2 regions of the Heyndrickxia sp. FSL K6-6286 genome follow, and region 1 is predicted to be linked to the other one. Evidence: predicted binding sites of a transcription regulator. Region 1 holds the regulator's gene; the other holds the start of a gene.
The links. Region 1 encodes NrdR, which represses ribonucleotide reductase genes. Its sites were predicted from a motif close to AACACNATATATNGTGTT; they were not measured.
Positions count from the first base shown of each region.

Region 1 (11,995 bases):
ATGTCCAAAATATTATCTTGTTCGGACTCCTCTTTATAATAAAAATATTCTTTGAGAATATCTCGAGCCCAATCCATTCGTTTTTTTATTAGAATAAATTGAATAAATCCAGATTGTATTTCTTGGATTGAAACCTTATGATTATCAATCGTTAAAATATATTGCTTTTGATTTTGGAAAGCTGTTTCATAAAATGTTATCGTTTGATTTTTCTTGATAAAATATTCATGTAGCCAAATTGCATCAGATAATTCTTTAAAAACAAAATCCAAGCATATCCCCCCTCTACATGGAATCATCCATGATATATATATATGGGATGCTTGGACAATTTAGAAGTAGTAGTTACTTAAATGTATCTAGACTAGTGTCGCATATTCGGTCCATCTACACGTATTGGAATCGATAAGTATTTAATTCTTTCCATGATTCGGGCAGCTTTTATTTTTTCTTCTTCTCCTCTTTGAGAATAAGTAAGATGATGTTGTAGTTCCCCATAATCAAAATTGGATGAAAAAAAGGTAGGTAAGTTTTCTTGCATACGAAATTGCATGATCGATCCTAATATTTCGTCACGTGTCCAACTTGTCATTACTTCTGCACCAATATCATCTAGCATTAATAGAGGGGCTTTTTTTACAACCTCTAGTTTTTCATTTGTAGAATGATCACTTAATGATTGCTTCATTTCTCGGAAAAACTCTGGCACATAAACAATCAAGGAGGAAATTTGTTTATTTTCAGCTAAATGATTAGCAATCGCCCCTAATAAATAGGATTTCCCAACACCAAATTTCCCAAAAAGATAGAGCCCCTTCATTTTTTTACCTAGTTCATATTCTCGAGCAAATCGCTCTGCATACTCATATGCCGTTAACCGTCCATCCGATTCCAATGAAAAATCACCAAATGAAGCTTGTAATATTTCCTTTGGTACATAAATGCTTTGAATTAATTCTCTTGATTTCTTTCTTTCGTCAGCTATTCGTTTCTTTTTACATGGACGATAGTGGAGATCAATCGAGTCTCTTCGCAAAATAATTTCTGGTTCAAAACCTTTCATCATATTTACACAAGAATCTAAACTAGGACAGTCCCTACAGTCCTTTGATTGATCCTTATACTCATATAGCTTCATTAAACTTTTTTCAATCATTGATGTAGTAATCTCATCTTGGTGCTTTCTAAGAAACTCACGTATATCCGGGTGATTGATCACTTCTCTTTTTATATCATTCATTTGTTGTTGAAAACGACTATTCATAGTAAATCTCTTTAATGTATCATTTATATTTTCCATCTATACTTCACCTCCGATTTTTATATTGATTTTGAATTGATTCTAATCTTCGGCGCTTTTCCTCCATCGACTCTTTCTCTTTCAGTTGATTTTTTTCTTCGGTCTGATTATTTTCTTCATTAAACCAATCAGGTAATTTTTCTTTGCGAATCGGTTGTTTTCTTTGTGTTTTTTGATCCTTGTTTTTAGCCCATTGCTGATACTGTCGGTGCTCATTTTTTGCAAGATCCATTGCCTCTTTCACCGTCTTGACTTTTTTTCTTGCCCAATGAGAGGCTATTTTTTCTATATAATTTTTAGTGAGTTTCATATCTGTCTTAAGCATAACATAATGAATTAGTACATTGACAACTCCTGGAGGAAGCTGCTGTTGAAACATTATCTCTTCGATTGCAACAAGGTCGCCTTTGGAAGGTTCTGCACCGTCCGAAATATCAATTAATAATTGACGCGGCGAGGTTGTTTCCAAATAATGGACTAATTGTTCTTCCTGTGTCATTGTATCATTTACACCAGCTTGACGTTGCAATCCCGGTTGAATTCGGTCAACTAATTGCGGGACCCCATCTGCATGTTCCAGTTGATACCAATCTCTCGCTGCTTTTCTCAAATCATTAATATCAATTTCCTGTTCTGCATTTAATGAACTCAGTAATAAACTTTTCATCTCAATCGCGTTAATACTATATAAGAATGCAAGGTTGGATATTGCTTCCTTCACTTGACGAGTGATAGCTTTCCTTGGAATTAGGTATTCATTTAATCCAGCAAACAATAATTCAAAATCAAAATTCGCTACTTCTATTTGTATCTTACTCGTTTCATTTCTTGAGATATACTGACTATTGTTTTCAATAAGACTTGCGTTTTGAGCATCCATATCCTGGATAAAAGGATCATTATTCGTAGTAAATACATCCTGAAATGATCGAGTAATTTCTTTATGTGAATCTCTGTCAATCACATGGTCCGAGAAAAACTTTTTCATCCGTTGAAAATGACTATGCCCTAATTGTCTATATAAAAAAACATTTAACATCCCATCCGTAAAAAATTGTTCAGGGGATAAGGGTGGCTGGAGCTCATAAATAAAACCTCGTTCTTCCCCATCTTTTTTCATATATGTTTTCAATAGTCCGATTCCCTCAAGCTTTAAACGGGCTTCATAAATTTCTCTCAAATTTAATCCTAAAAAATTCATTAAATGATAATGTGTCCAATCATCTGACCATATCCTATTGATTTCAATTTCATTCCAAAGAGTCGAATACAAGCTATAACAATTAGTTCCAATTAATGGTTGATAAAGAAACGAGATGACCTTCCGATCATAGTCATGTAGGATTCCATTTGAAGTTACCTGGTACCGATCAACAGGCTGTACCTCATTCCACATCTGATTCATGTCTACACTTCCTCAAAACACATTGATTTGAAAAGGTGACCCTAAGTGTAAAACACTCATTAGTTGGGTCACCCTCCATTTGCTAATCTTTTTTTATTAGTTCTTTCAATTCCTCAAGAAAAACATTGATATCCTTAAACTGCCTATAAACCGAAGCAAACCGGACATATGCAACCTCATCTACTTTTGCTAACTTGTCCATAACCAGTTCACCAATTAACTCCGAGTTAACCTCAGAATATCCTTGATTTCTTAAGTGCTGCTCTATATCTAACGTTATTTTTTCTAATTCCGCAAGAGCCACAGGTCTTTTTTCACAAGCTTTTATTAAACCTCGTAATATTTTATCACGACTAAACTCCTCGCGTACCCCTTCCTTTTTCACGACGATAAGAGGAGATTCTTCGACCTTTTCGAATGTTGTAAAACGATAGTTACATATTTCGCATTCTCTTCTTCTCCGTATAGAGCGGCCTTCATCAATAGGGCGTGAATCAACTACGCGAGTTCCATTATGTGAGCATGACGGACATTTCATATGATCAACTCCGTTCAAAGATCATTAATATCTTCATGATATAGAAAACTTGTGAAAATCACAAGAAAAAAAACGAGGTGTATGTCTATACACCTCGTTGCTCTTTTTTTATATTATTTTTTCATACATTTACTTGTTCTTTGCTAATTTGTACGGCTCCCATGCCACGAGGTAATTCAATCGTTTCCCTCTTTTCAGCATGTAAACTTTCTGCTATATAATCTGCGGCAATATTTGGATCTAAATTCCCGCATGTGTAAACATCAATACTAGCATATCCATGTTCAGGAAAGCTGTGAATAGTTAAATGTGACTCAGAAATAATAACTACACCGCTCACACCTTGTGGAGCAAATTTATGAAAAGCCACCTCGCGAATTTCAGCACCAGATTTTAATGCTGCATCAACAAACGTTTTTTCAATAAAATCCATATTGTTTAACTTTTCAAAATCGCAACCCCATAATTCAGAAATTACATGACGACCCATAGTTTCCATTGATCGTTCCCCCTTCAAACTTAATATTTTTGCGGTTAAAAAACATTGTGAAAAGCACAAATGTAACTACCACGGGGGAAAGTTAGTCCAAAGAGGTCCTAACCCTTTAAGTAGCCACAAATATTAAATTTTTAACTTCACGAAAAATAGTATACTTTGTTTAAATTCTTTTTGCAATAGAATGATAAAAAAAGCTTGCTATCCATGGATAGCAAGCTCATATATTTTATCCTATGTTTACTTTTGACTTTGTATTCATTTCTTTGGCAACAAATTTAGTTAAATCTACAACTCGACAGGAATATCCCCACTCATTATCATACCATGCAAGAACTTTCACTTTCCGTCCATCCATCACTATGGTCGATAAACCATCAATAATAGTTGAATGTGGATTCGTATTAAAATCAACTGATACTAGTGGCTCTGTCGTAAATTCTAGGATTCCATGCAAGGAGCCTGAGGCAGCTGTCATAAACGCCTCATTTACCTCTTCAACTGTTACTTCTTTCTTCAAATCTACAACTAAATCAACTAAGGATACATTTGGAGTTGGTACCCTTAAAGCCATTCCGTGAAGCTTCCCCTTCAGTTCTGGTAGAACGAGGGCTAACGCTTTAGCAGCACCTGTTGTTGTAGGTATAATGGATTGCGCACATGCACGGGCACGACGTAAATCTTTATGCGGATTATCTATATTATTTTGGTCATTCGTATAGGCATGGACAGTAGTCATTAATCCGTTTTCAATGCCAAATTGCTCATTTAATACTTTGGCGACTGGTGCTAAGCAGTTTGTTGTACATGATGCATTTGAAATAATGTCATGTTCATCAATTTTTAATGCGCTTTCATTTACTCCCATGACAATAGTTACATCTTCATTTTTCCCAGGGGCAGTTAAGATCACTTTTTTGGCACCGGCTTGTAAATGAAGTTCAGCCTTTTCTCGTGAATTAAATTTACCAGTTGCCTCAATTACAATATCTATATTCATATCTTTCCACGGAAGTTCTCCTGGATTCCGTTGATTTAGGAGTTTAATGCGATGTCCATTAACAATTAATGCTTCTTCAGTTGACAGAATATCTGCCTCAAATTTCCCATGTGTTGTATCATACTTAATTAAATGTGCTAAGCTTTCTGCAGGATAACTTGCATTGATCGCTACTATATCTAATTCATTCTCTAATATCGCTTTTCGGAATACCATTCGTCCAATTCGACCAAATCCATTAATTGCTATTCTTGTTTTCATCAATGTTAGCCTCCAATATTAAAGTTATACTCATTAAGTGGATTTTCTAAAAATAGTATAACACATTAATCGAATTATGTAAGTACAAATATGTTTCTATTTATAAATTCCAAATAAAAATAGGGAGATTCCTAATATTTATAGGAATCTCCCTTATTTGTGTTATTCTATTTACCTTATAAATTTAAGGTTTAAGGAACCATTTTGTAATGATTTCATTTAATTGTTGTTCTGTCTCATCAATCGTTCCATTATTATTAATTACAGCATCAGATTTCTCAATTTTTTCTTCAAGTGGCATTTGTGATTGAATTCTTGCCATCGCCTCTGCCTCCGTGAATTGATTTCTATCCATCAGTCTTTGTAATTGGATGGATTGCTCAACATAGACAAGGATCGTTTGATCTACCATGTAACCGAGGTTACTTTCAAACAATAATGGAATGTCCATAATAACCGTCTCTTTCCCCTGTTTAAGAGCTGTTTCTTTTTCTTTTTGCATGTATTCTCTAACAGCGGGATGAACAATTTGATTTAGCATTAGCCGTTTTTCTTCATCATGAAAAACAATGGTTCCTAGTTTTTTTCTGTCCAGATTCTGATCTTGTTGTAAAATCTCTGGACCAAAAGCTTCAACTATTTGTTTATAGGCATCCTTACCAATTTCAACAACTTTTCTAGCAGCAATATCTGCATCCACAATAGCAAAGCCTTTTCTTCTTAATAAGTTAGAAACTGTACTTTTTCCACTCGCAATACCACCGGTTAGTCCTATAATCTTTGCCATATTTATAACCTCACTAAAATTTAAATACTCCGATTAATATTAGTAATACACCCGGTAAAAAAGAAATTTTTTGCATCCAATTAAGATGGGAGAACATTTTTCCTAATTTTAATCCACCTGTTACAAATAAAAAGCTCATTAACGCAACTAGAATACTTAAGTAGGTTGGAGAATATCCGAGCATAGCTGCTCCAATTCCAGCTCCAAAGGCATCTAAAGACAAAGCAAATCCAAGCATAAACGCTTCAATTCCATTTATGGCTCCGGAATTGTCAAAATCCGCACTCGTTGGCTTTTTTAATATATTTATTACTACACCGAGTGAACGAATTTCAACATTTAATACTACTTTTTCATCCTCTTTTGTTGATACCTTTTCTGGCTTAAAAAATTGATACAAGACCCAAATGCCAATCAAAATTAATATGATACCACCCAATCGATTGGCGAGATTATGATCGATAAACGACTGTAGAATCCTCCCAAAGACACATGCAATTCCCAATGAAAGTCCTGAACAAATCGCTATAATCAATATAGATTTTATCGGGATTTTCATTTTTCTTAAACCATAAGTAAAACCTGCACTAAAATTATCTAAACTAACAGCAAAAGCCATTAAAAAGAGTGATAACTGAAAGCCCATGATAAAGCTCCTTCCTGTTCTCACATCACTAACTATAATATATGGAAGGAGCTTATCAGATGTTAAAATTTAATTAGGGCCTATTCTTTTGACAGTTTGGACAAAAATGAGTTCCTCGACCCGCAGTGACAATTTTTTCTATAGGGGTTCCACATCGTTTACATTCTTCCCCTTTACGCCCATATGCAAGTAATTGCAATTGGAACATACCAATCTCTCCTTGGGAATTTACATAGGAACGAATCGTACTCCCACCTTTTTCTACAGCTTCAGATAAGGTAGCGATAATTTCTTGATGAAGATTTATTAGTTCATCGCTATTCAAGGTGTTGGCCTTTCGTTCAGGATGTATCTTTGCTCTAAACAATGCTTCATCCACATAAATATTGCCAAGTCCTGTAACAATTGTTTGGTCTAAAAGTACAGGTTTTATCTTTCGTTCCGTTTTCTTAAGTTTTCCCTGCAAATATTGGTTAGTAAATGAGCTTGAAAACGGTTCAGGACCTAATTGTGATAATGGAAGGTCGTTGTTTTCTTCACCCTTCAAAAATAAATGCATTGTCCCAAATTTTCGGACATCGCGATAACGCAGCTCTGTTCCATCGGTAAAATGAAATATGACATGTGTATGCTTATCATATGGTTCATCACTATTAAATAAACCATATTTCCCTTCCATACGTAGATGGGAAACGAGAGCGTAAGTATTTAGATTAATAATTAGAAACTTCCCTCTTCGATTAACATCTGTAATTGTTTCCCCGATCAATGCATCCTTAAATTGTTCAACCTCAACCGGCTTTTTTACGATTTTAGGCCAATGCACCTGTACATTATCAATCGTTTTCCCTACTACAAGATTCTGTAATGTTCTTCTTATCGTTTCTACTTCCGGTAATTCAGGCATCATAAATCTCCTCTTTTATTACTTATTTTGCATCAAACCATGTAGGACCGTATGCATAGTCAACCTTAAGAGGTACAACTAATTGAACTGCATTTTCCATCACTTCAGGTACAATTTTCTTTAAAATATCTATTTCATTACTAGGAGCTTCAAAAATCAATTCATCGTGTACCTGTAAAAGAAGACGTGCTTGTAGGTTTTCTTGTTTTAATCTAGCCGCCATATCAATCATTGCTTTCTTAATAATATCAGCGGCACTTCCTTGAATCGGTGTATTCATTGCAGTTCTCTCGGCAAAGCTACGAATATTAAAGTTTCTGCTAGTTATTTCAGGTATATATCTTCTTCTTTTTAGAATTGTTGAAACATAACCCTTTTGTTTTGCGTCCTGAACAATATCCGTCATAAAATCTTTTACCCCAGGATAACTCGCAAAATAGCGTTCAATAAATTTCCCTGCTTCCTTCCTTGTAATACCTAAATTTTGTGATAACCCATAATCACTAATTCCATAAACTATTCCAAAGTTAACTGCTTTTGCTTGCCGACGCATATTATTGGTTACTTCATCTTTTTTCACATGGAATACATCCATCGCTGTCTTCGTATGAATATCCATATCTTCGTTAAAAGCTTCGATAAGCTTTTTATCACCCGCAATATGAGCTAATACACGCAACTCTACTTGTGAGTAATCAGCAGAGAAAATGAACCAATCCTCTTCAGTTGGGATAAAGGCTTGTCTTAATTTACGTCCCTCCTCTAGTCGAATGGGGATATTTTGAAGATTGGGGTCAACTGAGCTTAGTCTTCCTGTTTGAGCAAGAACTTGATTATATCTTGTATGAATCCTACTATTGTCTAAATGAACAACTTTTAATAAACCTTCAATATAGGTAGATTGTAATTTACCTAATTGACGATAGTGGAGGATTTCCTTAACAATCTCATGTTCAGATTCAAGCTTTTCAAGTACATCTGCAGATGTTGAATAACCCGTTTTAGTTTTCTTATACACAGGTAATCCTAGTTTTTCAAATAATATAACACCTAATTGCTTTGGAGAATTAATATTAAATGACTCACCAGCTAATTCGAACACTTTTTCTTCTATTGATTGTAAACGTTCAGTCAATTCTTCCCCCATCTGTTTTAAACGGTCAATATTCACCATGATTCCAGTTGATTCCATATCTGCTAATATAAATGAAAGAGGTAGCTCAAGCTCTGTAAAGAGTTCTAGCTGATCATTTTTCTCAAGCTCCTCTAAGCAAGAATTAACCAAGCTAGCAATTCCAACAGCCTTTCTCACTACATGATCAGCAAGGGTGTTCTCTTCTGGAACTTTTCGCTTCACCCCTTTACCGAACACCTCTTCATCACTATGAACCATGTTATACCCGTGACGTTTCGCAACGGATGCAAAATCTTCCACAGTTTCCGAAGGATTGAGTAAATAAGAAGCAATTAATAAGTCAAAATCTATTCCTTTCAGCTCCACACCAAAACGTCTTAAAGCAACAACTGCAGCTTTTCCATCATATACAAATTTTTTCTTTGTTTCGTCTTGCGCCCATGTTTTAAATGCACTAGAATTCAAAGCAGTCTTTACCGGTAAATAAAATACTCCATTTTCATTACAAATACTTAGACCAATTATTTCACCCGTATGATAATTCTCTTCAAAGATTTCCAAATAAAGAGCACTCTCGTTCGTAAACAGTTCATCTGTGATTTCTTCAATTATTTGATATTCGAGCTTGTCGAACTCTTCCTTTTGATCAGGGTTATGTTTGACATCTAATTTATCTATTAATGAATTAAAACCTAGCTCCTTGAAAAGAGTAACTAGTTTTTCATCATTACTATTTTCATAAGCTGTTTCATCCACTGATATAGTTACAGGAGCTTCACGAGTAATTGTTGCAAGCTTTTTACTCATGATTGCTTGTTCTTGATATTCCTCGATTTTTTCTTTTAATTTCTTTCCACTAACTTGATCAATAGATTGTAATAAGTTTTCTACTGTTTCATATTCCTTTAATAGTTTAATGGCTGTTTTCTCTCCGACTCCAGGAATTCCAGGAATATTATCCGAAGAATCACCCATTAATCCCTTCATATCAATAATTTGCTCTGGAGTTAAACCATACTTTTCTTTAATGTGCTCTGGTGTATACTCCTCTATTTCTGTGATCCCTTTTTTGGTAATGCATACTGTTGTATGTTCTGAGCTAAGCTGTGTTAAATCCTTATCTCCAGATATTACCTTCACTTCAAAACCATCTTTTTCAGCCTGAAGAGAGAGTGTCCCAATAATATCATCAGCTTCATAGTTTTCTAATTCATACCTTTTAATCCCATAGGCATCTAGTAGCTCTCTAATAAATGGAAATTGTTCCGAAAGCTCAGGTGGTGTTTTCTGCCTCGTTCCTTTATATTCTTTAAATGTGTTATGACGAAAAGTCGTCTTCCCTGCGTCAAAAGCCACTAATAAATGAGAAGGCTTTTCTTCATTCAAAATTTTCATTAGCATCGTTGTAAAACCGTAAATGGCATTGGTATGGATCCCTTTATCATTGTTTAATAATGGTAAGGCAAAAAATGCCCGATAGGCGATACTATTTCCATCAATTAATATTAGCTTTTTTTCCAATCGTTTCCCCTCCAGATTTATCGTATCCGAGTAGTTACCTTACCCCATTTTATCATGTACACGCCTGAAAAGGAAAATGGCCAGCATCGTTGCTGACCATATCAGTCTATTATTTTGTATAGCCCATTAATAATTTTGCATATGGTGAATCTGATGGGAGAATGATCATTGTTTGGTCACCAATTGTCTTTTTGTATGATTCTAATGTTCTAAAAAGATGGTAAAACTCTTTATCTTTCGAGAAAGCTTCATTATAGATTTTAGCTGCCTCTCCTTCTCCTTCGGATCGGATTACTTCTGCATCCGCTTGAGCTTTTGAAAGCATTTCTTTTACTACTTTATCCGTTTTGGCCTCGATCGTATTTTTCTCAGCATCACCCTTAGACAAATATTCTTGTGCCTTCGTTTCTCTTTCAGAAATCATTCGAGTATAAACGGATTGCTCATTTTCCTCAGGTAAGTCGGTTCTTTTCGTCCGAACATCAGTTACGACGATGCCGTAGTTATCCTTAGCTAAAAGATCGTTAACCATATCAGTAACCTTATCATTTAAACTTCCTCTCGATGATACTTCATCATTAATAATTTCTTCATAATTTAAGTTTCCTAATTCGGCACGGACAACTGAATAAATAAACTCTTCCATTCTATTTTCAGCATTATCAACATTTCTAGCATTGGTAATCATTTTTTTAGGGTCTACTATTTTCCAAATAGCATAATTATCTATAATCATTCGTTTCTTATCTTTTGTATTAATTTCTGCTTTCGAGACATCATAGGTCATTTGATATTTTGGAAGTGTTGTCACACTTTGAATAAATGGCAGCTTAAAGCCCAATCCTGGTTCACTTTTGATTTTTACCACTTCACCAAATTGCCGGATGACCTTATATTCTCCCTCTTTAACAATAAAGATATTTGATAGGATTAACCCGAAAATAATGATTAAAATAATAAAAAACATCCCAATCTTTGTATACTTTCTCCAGTTCATTTCCCCAAGCTTTGTCTCTTTCATATTAATGACGTTATCATCCTTCATTATTTTGGTCGCCTCCCTCTTCTTTCTTTTCTGTTATTGGTGTTTCTTTTTCTAACGGACGGATCGGCAGGTATTTCATCGTATTCCCGTCATCATTCATAATGTAGATTTCTGCCCCAGGAAGAACCTGCTCAAGCGTTTCAATGACTAGGCGCTCTTTAGTAATTTCAGGATTTTTTTTGTATTCATTATAAAGTTTATTGAATACTGCAACATCCCCACGAGCTATTTGAATTCTGGATGCTTTTTCCCCTTCGGCTCTAGATATTAGTGCTTCCTTCTCTCCTTCTGCTTCATTCATTCGCTTATTTTCGTATTTCTTTGCTTCATTAATTTTCGTATTCATTGTTTCTCTCGCATCCGTGACATCTGTAAACGCTTTTCGGACATCTGTATTCGGGAGCTCAACATCCTGTAATTTTACCGCCATTATTGAAATACCAATGTCATATTTTTCAATTAATGAAGTCAATAATTCACGGACACCTGCCTCTATTTCAGCTTTCCCAGATGTAAGTGCATCATCAATTTTCGAGCTTCCTATAATACTTCTCAAAGAAGATGATGTAGCGTTATATAAAATTTGATTCGGCTGCTCAGAATTAAATAGATATTTCTCCGGATTAGTTATTTTCCATTGTACAACTAAATCAGCCATGAGGATGTTTTCATCCCCAGTAATCATTTTTGTTTCATCAGGGTAATCTTTCACCTTATTTTTCTTTTGATCATAACCAAATTGCAAACTAAAAGTCTCTCGTGAAAGCTTTTCAACCGATTGGACTGGCCAAGGTAACTTAAAATGGAGTCCTGGTTCCTGGATAGCTTCCTCTGCTTTACCAAATGTTAGTATCACTGCTTGCTCTGATTCATCCACAGTATACCAAGAAGAAACAAGCACAATCCCAAGGATAATGATTGCTATAATGAATCCTGTAATTGTATAAATTCTTT
Region 1 is NZ_CP152029.1:1,677,068-1,689,062, reverse strand. Features, by position in the region: gene MHI39_RS08510 (putative sporulation protein YtxC) at 1-272, opposite strand, end outside; gene dnaI (primosomal protein DnaI) at 365-1,300, opposite strand; gene MHI39_RS08500 (replication initiation and membrane attachment family protein) at 1,308-2,705, opposite strand; gene nrdR (transcriptional regulator NrdR) at 2,788-3,243, opposite strand; gene speD (adenosylmethionine decarboxylase) at 3,365-3,742, opposite strand; gene MHI39_RS08485 (glyceraldehyde-3-phosphate dehydrogenase) at 3,969-5,000, opposite strand; gene coaE (dephospho-CoA kinase) at 5,185-5,787, opposite strand; gene ytaF (sporulation membrane protein YtaF) at 5,801-6,433, opposite strand; gene mutM (DNA-formamidopyrimidine glycosylase) at 6,507-7,340, opposite strand; gene polA (DNA polymerase I) at 7,363-9,996, opposite strand; gene MHI39_RS08460 (protease modulator HflC) at 10,106-11,041, opposite strand; gene hflK (FtsH protease activity modulator HflK) at 11,031-11,995, opposite strand, start outside.

Region 2 (11,995 bases), 250 kb from region 1:
ATTGTACATCAGCATGTGCTTCTGGGGCTAACTCCATCGCAGTAACAAACCATTCAGGTAATTGCTCAGGGTTTACATCTGGATTTTTTGTTAAATATTCTTGAACAATTTCTGCTTTTACTTCAATAAATTTTCCAAGACGTCCACTCCGATAATACGTAAATGAGAAATAAGGTTCAAGGCCAGTTGAACAACCAATCATAGTACCAGTAGATCCAGTAGGTGCGACAGTTAATAAATGGGAATTCCTAATTCCATGTTTTAAGATCGATTGTCGAATATCTTCAGGCATTTTCTTCATGAATCCTGTATGAATAAATGCTTCACGTAATTGATTCGTTTCTTCAGTAGTTTCTCCTTGTAAAAATGGGAAGCTACCTTTTTCCTTTGCTAGCTCAATTGATGTACGGTAAGCAGTCGTTGCAATCGTCTCCATTACTTGATCTACTAGTTGATTCCCTGCTTCTGAACCATATTCCTTTTCACAATAGATCAATAAGTCTGCTAAGCCCATAACACCAAGTCCTACACGACGTTCACCTAATGCTTGTTTTTTATTTTGTTCAAGAAAATAAGGTGTTGCATTAATCACGTTGTCTTGAAGGCGTACACCTATTTCAACGGTACGCTTTAATTTATCAAAATTAACTGTCTTTGTTTCTTTGTTCGCCATCTCAGCTAAATTGACGGCTGCTAAATTACAGACAGAATATGGAGCAAGTGGCTGCTCACCACATGGATTTGTCGCTACTACTTTTTGTCCATAACTTTTGGCATTTGTCATGTCATTCGCATTATCGATAAAGAAGATCCCTGGTTCAGCTGAGTAAGTAGCACATATATTGATTAAGTTCCAAAGTTCCTCTGCTTTAATTTTGCGATAGGTTCTCACTTTATGACCAAGCTTTTCCCATTCGCGAACATCGCCGATTTCTTGCCATTTCGTATTGTAGAGTTCCATTTCTTCGGCACTATAATTTTCAACATCCGGGAAGCGTAAATCATAATCCTCATTATTTTCAACTGCATCCATAAAGTCTTTCGTTAAGCAAACGGATATATTCGCACCAGTTAAAAATTCCGGATTATGGACCGTGTATGTTCCGCCTTCACGTAATTTATCTTCCGCTTCTTTAATGATGCTTTCGCTAAAACCACCTAATCCAGGGATTGTCTTATAATTAATAATCCCTTGATACATCGCCTTTTCTTGCTCTGTTAAAGGGGTGAATTTCAGCTTGTCCTTCGCATGTTTTTTAATCGATTCATCCTTTGTGTTTTCTATTAAAAATCGTAGGATTCTCGGGTTCTGCATCTTTGAAATGATAAACTCAACAATATCAGGATGCCATGAGGACAACATAATCATTTGAGCGCCTCTTCTTGATCCACCTTGTTCTACAAGATGAGTGAGCTTTGCAATATCATCAAGCCATGAAACTGAACCTGAGGATTTACCATTGACCCCTTTTGCTAATGTGTTTCTTGGGCGTAAAGTCGATCCGTTTGTTCCCACACCGCCACCACGACTCATAATCTCCATAACTTGCTTACGGTGTTCAGATATACCTTCTCGAGAATCAGGAACAAAAGGCATAACATAACAATTAAAATAAGTAACTTCAGTATCTGCCCCTGCACCATACAAAACCCGTCCAGCAGGTACAAAATTTAAGTTTACTAGCTCTTGATAAAACTTTTCAAACCACTCTTGACGTTTTTCTTCTGTTTTTTCTACTGAAGCTAAGCCTGTTGCGTTCCTTTTAGCAATTTGCTCATAAAACACTTCTAATGGTTTTTCGATAATATCTAGTGGTCTTGTTATTAATCCAGATTCCATTTCTTTCGGATCATCTAAAGCACTGCGATATTCTTCGTCCACTTGTACATCAGCAGTTTTCTGTTCCCAATTAATATGTTTGATAAACCCTAAACCACGTGCAGGAAATTTTGGATCTTCTTTAATCGTCAGGACAACGAAGTCTCCCTCTGCTAATGTGATCTTTTCCGTATCTTTAAATGAATAACGATCAATCATTACTAAACGTGAAACACCTTTATGGGTAATGCGCATATCAGGGGTCACTGGATGTACTTGAGGAAACAATTTAATCGCTTTATTTAATTGTTCCTCGTTAATTTTCAATTCACTTGTTAACGCAACAGACATATAGACAACTCCCTCTATCTTTCTATCATTTTACTCCTACAAGTTTTTATTCTCGTTGTTTTCTCCTTAATAAAGTTACCATAACCAACCATTGAAAATCAACAACAAAATACAATATATAGTATCTGAACCACTACCACAAATACTATATATTGCGCAAGTGTTTAACATTGTTCTTTTTTGTCAAATCATGAAACAAATAAAATAAGTAGAAAAAAGGAGAAAAAATGTGTTTTAGTATTAAAAAGGAACATTTTCAATCAATTTTACTGGTTGCATAATATTATCCCTGTACAAACCCCGATGATATCTACTCTGAACACATAAAAAATGAAAATAAAAAATTTTTATATGAAAAAGTTTTGATTCCAAGTCTATTGATGAATATAATAGAAGATAGTGTTACCTCGTAGAAAGGAGAAAGACTAGTGGGAAGTTTATATTTTCTTATTATTGTAATCATAGCCTTAATTGCATACACTCTTTTTAATTATTTTTCCCAAAAGAAAGCGGTAAAAACTTTAAGTGAAGAAGAGTTCAAAGCAGGTTATAGGAAAGCGCAATTAATTGATGTACGGGAAGCAAATGAGTTTGATGGAGGACATATACTAGGTTCAAGAAATATCCCTCTTTCCCAATTAAAAATGAGAATGAAAGAAATCCGTCCAGATAAGCCCGTTTATTTATATTGCCAAAGCGGAATGCGTAGTGGACGAGCTGCCCAAATGCTTTATAAAAAAGGCTATCGTGAGCTCTATCAATTACAAGGCGGATTTAAAAAATGGACTGGAAAAATAAAATCTAAATAACTTATAAGTAAAAAGACCTCTTCATTAAAAAAGAGGTCTTTTATTTTGGCTATTTTCATATAGTTTGTTGCTTTTGTAAAAACCCAACTACAGGCAGCAAAGTTATAGAAAAAAGCCTTTATTTTATATTATTTTACATATCTTAAAACTGGTTTACGGGCAGCTAAGGTTTCATCTAAACGTTTTACGACTGTAGTATGTGGAGCTTCTTGCACAATCTCAGGATTTTCTTCTGTTTCTTTCGCAATCTGAATCATTGCATCAATAAAAGCATCCAAGGTTTCCTTCGATTCTGTCTCTGTAGGCTCAATCATCATACATTCCTCAACATTTAATGGGAAGTAAATAGTTGGTGGATGGTAACCAAAATCTAAAAGACGCTTGGCAATATCTAATGTACGTACCCCCAATTTCTTTTGGCGCTTCCCACTAAGAACAAATTCATGCTTACAGTGACGATCATACGGAAGATCATAGTATTCTGCTAATCTTCTCATCATATAATTGGCATTGATTACTGCATTTTCTGTTACTGCTTTTAGTCCATCAGGTCCCATTGTTCGGATATATGTATATGCTCGAACATTAATGCCAAAATTTCCATAGTATGGCTTTACACGACCGATTGATTGTGGACGATTATATTCAAATGTATATCGATCGCCTTCCTTAACCAATACTGGTTTAGGTAGGAATGGAATTAAATCCTTTTTCACACCTACCGGACCTGAACCTGGTCCACCACCACCATGTGGTCCAGTGAAGGTTTTATGCAGATTTAAATGAACAACATCAAATCCCATGTCGCCAGGACGTGCTTTCGAAAGGACAGCATTTAAATTTGCCCCATCATAGTATAATTTTCCACCAGCACCGTGAACAATTTCAGCCATCTCTAAAATATTTTCCTCAAATAACCCAAGAGTATTTGGGTTGGTTAACATTAATGCAGCTGTATCAGGACCAACTAATTTTCGTAAATCCTCTAAATCTACTAATCCATTCTCATTAGACTTTACAGTAATCGTTTCAAGACCTGCTACTGTAGCTGATGCCGGATTGGTTCCATGAGCAGAATCTGGTACAATCACTTTCGTTCGATTTACATCACCATTTGCTTCATGATAAGCACGGATCATCATTAATCCCGTCCATTCCCCGTGCGCTCCAGCTGCAGGCTGTAAAGTGACTTCATCCATACCAGTTATTTCAATAAGATGCTCTTGAAGATCATACATTAATTCTAATGCACCTTGAACTGTGTCTTCATCTTGGAGTGGATGAATATGAGCAAATCCTGGAAAACGAGCAACAGATTCATTTATTTTAGGGTTATATTTCATCGTACATGAACCGAGAGGATAGAACCCAGAATCTACACCATGATTTTTCTTTGATAAAGCAGTATAATGACGCATAATATCTAATTCAGATACTTCTGGTAGATTGGGCTCCTCATCACGAATATATTCAGCTGAAAAATATTCACTAATGTCAATATTAGGAACATCAAGTTCAGGAAGACTATAACCGATTCGGCCAGGTTTTGTGAGTTCAAAAATTAATGGTTGATCCACCTTATTCATGGCTATCCCTCAATTCTTTAATAAATTGATCAATTTCCTCTTTTGTACGTAACTCAGTAACAGCAATCAACATATGATTAACCATTTTCGGATAATCTTTGCTTAAGTCATACCCACCAATAATTCCTTTTGCAAGTAATTGTTTATTTACTTCTTTAACAGGCTTATTTAATTTCACGACAAACTCATTAAAGCTTGGTCCATCCAATACAAGTTCAAAACCATTTTGAGAAAATGCTTTTTTCGCATAACAGGCTTTTTGGATATTTTGAACCGCCATTTCTTTCACACCTTTTCTTCCAAGGGCTGTCATGGCTACTGAAGCTGCTAATGCGTTCAATGCTTGGTTAGAGCATATATTAGATGTTGCTTTATCTCGGCGAATATGCTGTTCACGGGCTTGAAGAGTTAATACATAGCCTCTTTTCCCATTTTCATCAACTGTTTCTCCAACTAATCGTCCTGGCACCTTTCTCATTAATTTATTAGTAACTGCAAAGTACCCACAATGTGGACCTCCAAAGCTTTGTGGAATGCCAAACACTTGCGCATCGCCGACGACAATATCTGCACCAAACTTTCCTGGAGGGGTAATAGCACCCAATGCTAGAGGGTTACTCGAAACAATAAATAAACCTTTGTGTTGATGGACTATAGGCTCGAATTCTTTTAATGGTTCAATTCTTCCAAAGAAGTTAGGGTATTGTAAAATCACTGCTGCTACATCTTCATTAATTTCTCTTTCTAATGCCTTTATATCTGTCACACCATTTTCATGTGGAATTTCAACCACATCAATATACTGACCTTTTGCATATGTTTTTAAGACTTCACGTGATTCCGGGTGAACAGTTTCAGAAATAAGGACTTTTTTTCTACGTGTTTGGCCACAGCTGAGCATTGCTGCTTCGGCTAACGCTGTTCCTCCATCATACATAGATGAATTTGCTACATCCATACCTGTTAATTCACATATCATGGTCTGAAATTCAAATATTGCTTGTAATTCACCTTGAGAAATTTCCGGTTGATATGGCGTATACGCCGTATAAAATTCAGATCTACTTATGACATGATCAACAATCGTTGGTATATAGTGATCATAAACACCAGCACCTAAAAATGAAATATTTTGCTTTACATCCATATTTTTTGCTGCCATTTGACTTAATTCTTTAAGTAAGGAGCTTTCAGATTTTGCTTCTTTTATGTTATATAATCCATTAAAACGGACTTTTTCTGGTATATCACTGAATAACTCATCAACAGAGTCAACCCCTATTGTTTGAAGCATTTCTTTCTTATCCTGCTCTGTCATCGGTAGATAACGATGCTTTGTCATATATCTCTCTCCCATCCTATTTTTTAGGTCGTTTATAAAATGGTGTTTGTATTACTTTTGCTTTTAAACGTTTATTACGAATTTCAATATCGATCTCTTGATCTAGTTCTGTAAATTGAATATCAACAAGACCTAAACCAATATTTTTCTTCAATGTAGGGGACTGTGTTCCTGTTGTTACCCAGCCAATTTCTTCGGCTCCTGAGAAGATTTTATATCCATGACGTGGAATTCCACGATCAATCATTTCAATTCCTATGATTTTTCTAGTTAAACCTTTTTCCTTTTGTTCTTTTAATACGGACTTTCCAATAAAGTCAGCGTTCTTAGTCGTTTTCACAGCAAATCCAATCCCAGCTTCAAGGGGACTGATTTCCGCAGTTAATTCTTGACCATATAATGGCAAGGTTGCTTCAAAACGAAGAGTGTCCCTAGCTCCTAAGCCACAAGGAAGTAGCCCTTCTTCCTTTCCGGCAGCTAATAGTTCCTTCCATAATGAAATGGTATCCTCTGCACGACAATAAATTTCAAAGCCATCTTCACCCGTATACCCTGTACGAGAAACTAATGCTGTTATCCCTTTAATACTCACTTCAGGATTAAATTTAAAAAATTTAATATCGGCCAAATTCATGTCATTCACAATCGATTGTAGAATCGTTTCTGCAAGGGGACCTTGAATAGCAATTTGACCAATGCTTGAAGAAATATTTTCTAAAGCGACATCACCTTCCACGTGTTCCTTTAGCCAGTTAAAATCTTTTTCAATATTGCTGGCATTCACTACAAGGAGGTAATGTTCATCTGAATACTTATAAACTAATAGATCATCAACAGTACCACCATTTGCATTGCACATGGCATTATACTGTGCACCATGAATGGCAATCTTTGAAATATCATTTGTCATGACTTTTTGTAAAAATGCTGTACTGTCTTTTCCTTTAACCGTTATTTCACCCATATGGGATACATCAAATAAACCAGCTTTCGTACGAACTGCTTCATGTTCTTCTTTAATACTCGAAAATTGTACTGGCAATTCCCATCCACCAAAATCAATTGTTTTGCCACCATATTCTTTATATACATCATATAATGGTGTTCTCTTTAATTCTGACATTGATGATCCCCCTATCAATATAATTAAATTTGGCATTCTTCCACTTTCAATTAATTTCAAAGATTTAGACATAAAAAAGGACAGAGAAAACCAATTTTTAAATTAGTCTCTGTCCTGGCACCTGAAAGTTTACCTTCACATTTGTTCCGATACGATTGCTTTGAAACATATGAAAAGGATTTCCCCTTTGGTGGCTCCTAAATAGAAAGCACTCTCCAGAGTTGCGTCATACAAGAGTCTTTTTGCCTGAGAGATTCATAATTATTTATTATTTGCTCCTTCGGCGTCGCACTTAAGCGATCTCTCCCCCTGTAATCATTCGCCTATATTTAATTGAAAAATGGATATACTACTAAAATAAGCTTTTTATTCATTTTTAAATCCTTTTCAAGCTATATCCATCCTATCATTATTCATTATTTTCAGCAATCATTTTTCTAGCATTTTCGAACAAAAAATACACCTTTTACAAAAGAATTCTTGCAAGAAAAGGCATACATTTTATTTATAACACTAAAATACGAACATTTCTTTTATAAATTATTTTTTTATTCGTCTATTATTCATGTATATCTATATCGGACTGAATGATGAGGTGGTTTTATGTCAATAAAAATAAATTTTGATCACTCATGGAGTAAGGGTTTAGCAGATCGATTCGTAAAGGATGGTCCCTGGGGAAATTGGCAATTATATGATTTAGCAATCCAGATGGAAAAACAACAAATTATACCTGAGTTTGAAGGATTACAATGCACAAAACACTTAGCAAACTTAAAACCTTTGCCACACCAGCTAGAAGTTGCAAAACAAGTTGTTGAAAATATGAATGGCAAAGCCATTTTGGCAGATGAGGTTGGATTAGGAAAAACAATTGAAGCCGGATTAATTTTAAAAGAACTCATGATCCGGCGTCTTGTAAAAAAAGTGTTGATCCTTGTTCCCGCCTCTTTAGTCTCTCAATGGGCGTTTGAATTGAACACAAAATTCTATATTCCAGCAGTTGCTCAGAAAAAAAGCTATGTTTGGGATCAATGTGATTGCGTGATTTCTTCCATCGATACCGCAAAACGATCTCCACATCGGGAAAAAATTTACGAGCAAAGTTATGATTTAGTCATTATTGATGAGGCGCATAAATTAAAAAATCATAAAACAAAAAACTATGAATTTGTGCAAAATCTCAAAAAAAAGTTCTGTCTTTTGCTAACAGCGACTCCAATCCAAAATCGTATTGATGAGATTTTTCATTTAGTATCACTTTTAAAACCTGGTCATCTTGGTAGTCAAACGAACTTTTTTGAAAAATATAAAAGTGGTGAAAGGTCGACAAAGGATGAAGAACGTTTAAAAGAACTAGTTAATAAAGTAATGATCCGCAATCGTAGAATAGATACAGGGATTGAGTGGACTAAACGTCATGTTAAAACTATTTTAATTGATTTTTCTAAAGAGGAAAGAGATTTATATGATTCCATCCAACTATTGAAAACTAATGATCAAGCATATGGCCCAGGCGGTTTTTCTATGATGACTTTACAACGCGAAGCATGCAGTAGCAGGGAATCTGTCTACTATACATTAAAAAACATGTTGAAAAAATACGAAAATCCATCGCCTCTTTTTACAGAACAGATTTCACTTTTATTTAAAAAAATTGAAGCCGTTAAACAAAATTCAAAAGCTGAGAAAACTTTAGAATTAATAAAAAATATAAATGATAAAGTCATTATTTTCACTGAATATCGAGCTACACAGCTTTATTTGCAATGGTTTTTAAAGCAACATGGAATTAGCTCTGTTCCGTTTCGCGGCGGATTTAAACGTGGGAAGAAGGACTGGATGAGAGAATTATTCCAAAAACATGCACAGGTTTTAATTGCAACCGAGGCTGGTGGGGAAGGAATTAACCTACAGTTCTGCCATCATATGATTAATTTTGATTTACCTTGGAATCCAATGAGATTAGAACAACGAATTGGACGTGTACATCGTCTAGGTCAACAAGAAGATGTTCATATTTATAATTTAGCTACGAAAAATACGGTCGAAGATCACATTCTTAAACTTCTTTATGAAAAAATAAATTTATTTGAACGTGTAATTGGAGAATTAGATGACATTTTAACAAGGTTGGAGTTTGGAAAATTAGAAAATCATTTGCAAGACATCTTTCAGAACTCACGAACTGAAGGAGAAATGAAAATTAAAATGGATAATTTAACAGAAATGATACAGTTTGCCGAAAGTATAAAAGAAAAAGAAGGAGGTAATTTCGGTGCAGCAGCAGGAAATTCATCAATATCTTAGTCAATATTTTGAAGCAAACGAGTGTGAGATTATTGAAAGTGAAGCTGGTTACTTAACCGTTCAGTTAACAAAGGAACTTGATAAAGAATTAATGAATCGTCCTTTTTACTGGCATTATTTAGAGAAAACAGGTGGAATCCCTAACCCAATGAAATTAACTCTGATTACTGATCAAGAAAAAGCTCCTGATCAAATCAAAGGCGAGGTCATTCATTTTGGTTCTCCTCGTCTTCATCAAATTTTTCAATCGACGAAGAATTTTGCAAAATATATTCGATTATATGAAATCTCTCAAACTATGCCCAAGCAACAAACACCTTTATATCCATGGCTAGGAATGAATATAAAAATTTCTTATCAATGTGATCGGAAACGTGATGTTTTCCGGTCATTTGGTTTAAACCTTATTAACGGTATACTCATCGAACAATTTCATGAAAAACTGACAAAGAAAGTGCTATCCCCTAAAATTCCAGATTTTAGTTTTACCTTAACACCAATTATTATGCCTACAAGTGGTGTAACTAGAATTGAAAATTTTTTAAGACAGGAAATTATGAAGGAAGATCATTCATGGGCAGAAGAAGCAAAACAGCGTTGGAATGAGGATTTATCTTTATTAGATCATTTTTATGAAGACATCGAAGAAAAACCGGAAGCTTATTTAACAGAAAAAGAAGCGTTAAAACATCAATATGAACCTTTCATTACAATTGAAATTATCAATGGTGGACTGTTTTATTTGATGGATAATCATATATATGAAGAGAACTAACAAGTGAGGGAACACCTAAGCATCGCCATAGCACTCAAACAATTCACGACTTTAATCATTTCCATTGTGGATTAAATTGAAGTAATCAACAATCTTCATTGTAAGCCGTAGTGTAGAATCTTTATAATAAAGTCTGTTCGTATGAAGGACTTGCTGGTCTCAACCCATTATATTATTAGTTAAACATTCTCTAAATAGCAACAGGTTTGAGAAAAGTGCCTAATATACATATAAGATTATTTGTTGCGTCTGTAAAAGCCCTACTGCCGGCTTTTACACCTAATAATAGGACAGCATTCTTTCTAAGTTTTCAGCTCTTTTCTCAGTAGAATAAAGGATTTGGCTGTCTTCAACGTATTTTTAATTAGTTAAAAAATTCTCTGAATAGCAACAGGTTTGAGAAAAGTGCCTAATATACATATAAGATTATTTGTTGCGTCTGTAAAAGCTCTACTGCCGGCTTTTACACCTAATAATAGGACAGCATTCTTTTAACGTTTGTAGCTCTTTTCTTAATGAAGGATTTGGCTGTCTTCAACCTATTTTTATTAGTTAAAACATTCTCTAAGTAGCAACAAGATTTGAGAAAAGAGCATAAAAAAAAATAGGAGAGATTACTCTCCTATTTCCTTTTAAATAGCATGATAATTGAATAGGGCAATACACCAAACCAGCGATAAAGAAATGGATTCTTTTGTTCTTTTCGTTCCAATCGTGATTGGATTCGATCGGATTTTGGCGTGTCAAAGTGTTTCACAAAGGTTTGGGTAATATATTTTACATAATCATTAGTAGACATATTTTTTACACCACCCCTATGATACTTAATTATTGCCAAGCTCTAATCCTTGTATACATCCTTCAAGTTTTTTTAACGTTTCAGGGATGGATAAATTAGTGGTATCTATAATCATATCTGCACTTTCCTTATAATACGGCAATCTTGATTGATATAGATTAATCATTTCTCTTTCTGATTTATTCCGTGCCAATGGACGTGTCGGGTCATTTTGTATTCTTTTGACCATCTGAAGAGGATCACATTGCAAAAATATTGTGAAGCCTAATTTTTTTAATAATTGTTGATTTACTTCTGAACTAATAATTCCCCCTCCAGTAGTGATAATCCCTTCATACTCTTCTGTCCTTTGTAAAATTTCTGTTTCTTTTTTGCGAAAATATTCTTCACCTTTATTTGCAAAAATTTCTGCAATGGTTGTTCCTTCTTCCAGCTCAATCAAAACATCTGTATCATACATAGAACATTTCAATAGCTTGGAAAGTTCTTTTCCAATTGTTGTTTTTCCGGCACCCATAAAACCTATGATATACAGCTTATCCACTATTTCCTTCTCTCCTTAATTTTCATTCCATTTTAATGGACGATGGTCTTTTATACTATATAATACTTGATATTTAATCGCTCGACCATGCTCTATTGATGTAGTAATGTTTATTAAATAATTCTCCTCTTCTTGAGGATAGACATGATAATTAATTTTTCCTTGATTAAATGCAATTGTGCCGCTATCCATATTATTTTGATTTTCAATTTGCCTAATTAAGCTTTTTATTGCCATCACGTTTAAACTATTACTGATATAATATCCTTTTGTTTCATGCAAATATCGTTTTTCAGATAAATAAATATGGGTAGAGGATGTTAGGAATAAAAAGGTAATAAATATAACCCCTAATACGAGAGGGAAAACAAAACCTTTTTGATTTCTCATTGCCGACTCCCTCCATCTATTGACGATATACGATTGAACTATAATTGGCATCCCGTTGATGATGATTAATAAATTGAATGTGAACTTGCAACTTTAAATCGTTTACTCCAAATAGTACCTGATTTATATTTTGCAATACAATTTCAT
Region 2 is NZ_CP152029.1:1,931,509-1,943,503, reverse strand. Features, by position in the region: gene MHI39_RS09770 (vitamin B12-dependent ribonucleotide reductase) at 1-2,170, opposite strand, end outside; gene MHI39_RS09765 (rhodanese-like domain-containing protein) at 2,599-2,979, shown strand; gene gcvPB (aminomethyl-transferring glycine dehydrogenase subunit GcvPB) at 3,108-4,565, opposite strand; gene gcvPA (aminomethyl-transferring glycine dehydrogenase subunit GcvPA) at 4,558-5,907, opposite strand; gene gcvT (glycine cleavage system aminomethyltransferase GcvT) at 5,924-7,030, opposite strand; glycine riboswitch at 7,255-7,349, opposite strand; gene MHI39_RS09745 (SNF2-related protein) at 7,634-9,340, shown strand; gene MHI39_RS09740 (YqhG family protein) at 9,309-10,115, shown strand; gene MHI39_RS09735 (YqzE family protein) at 10,738-10,914, opposite strand; gene MHI39_RS09730 (shikimate kinase) at 10,940-11,458, opposite strand; gene comGG (competence type IV pilus minor pilin ComGG) at 11,474-11,848, opposite strand; gene comGF (competence type IV pilus minor pilin ComGF) at 11,865-11,995, opposite strand, start outside.
Region 2: a site for NrdR is predicted at 2,279-2,296, ahead of MHI39_RS09770 (vitamin B12-dependent ribonucleotide reductase). Genes of this name have one in related genera too.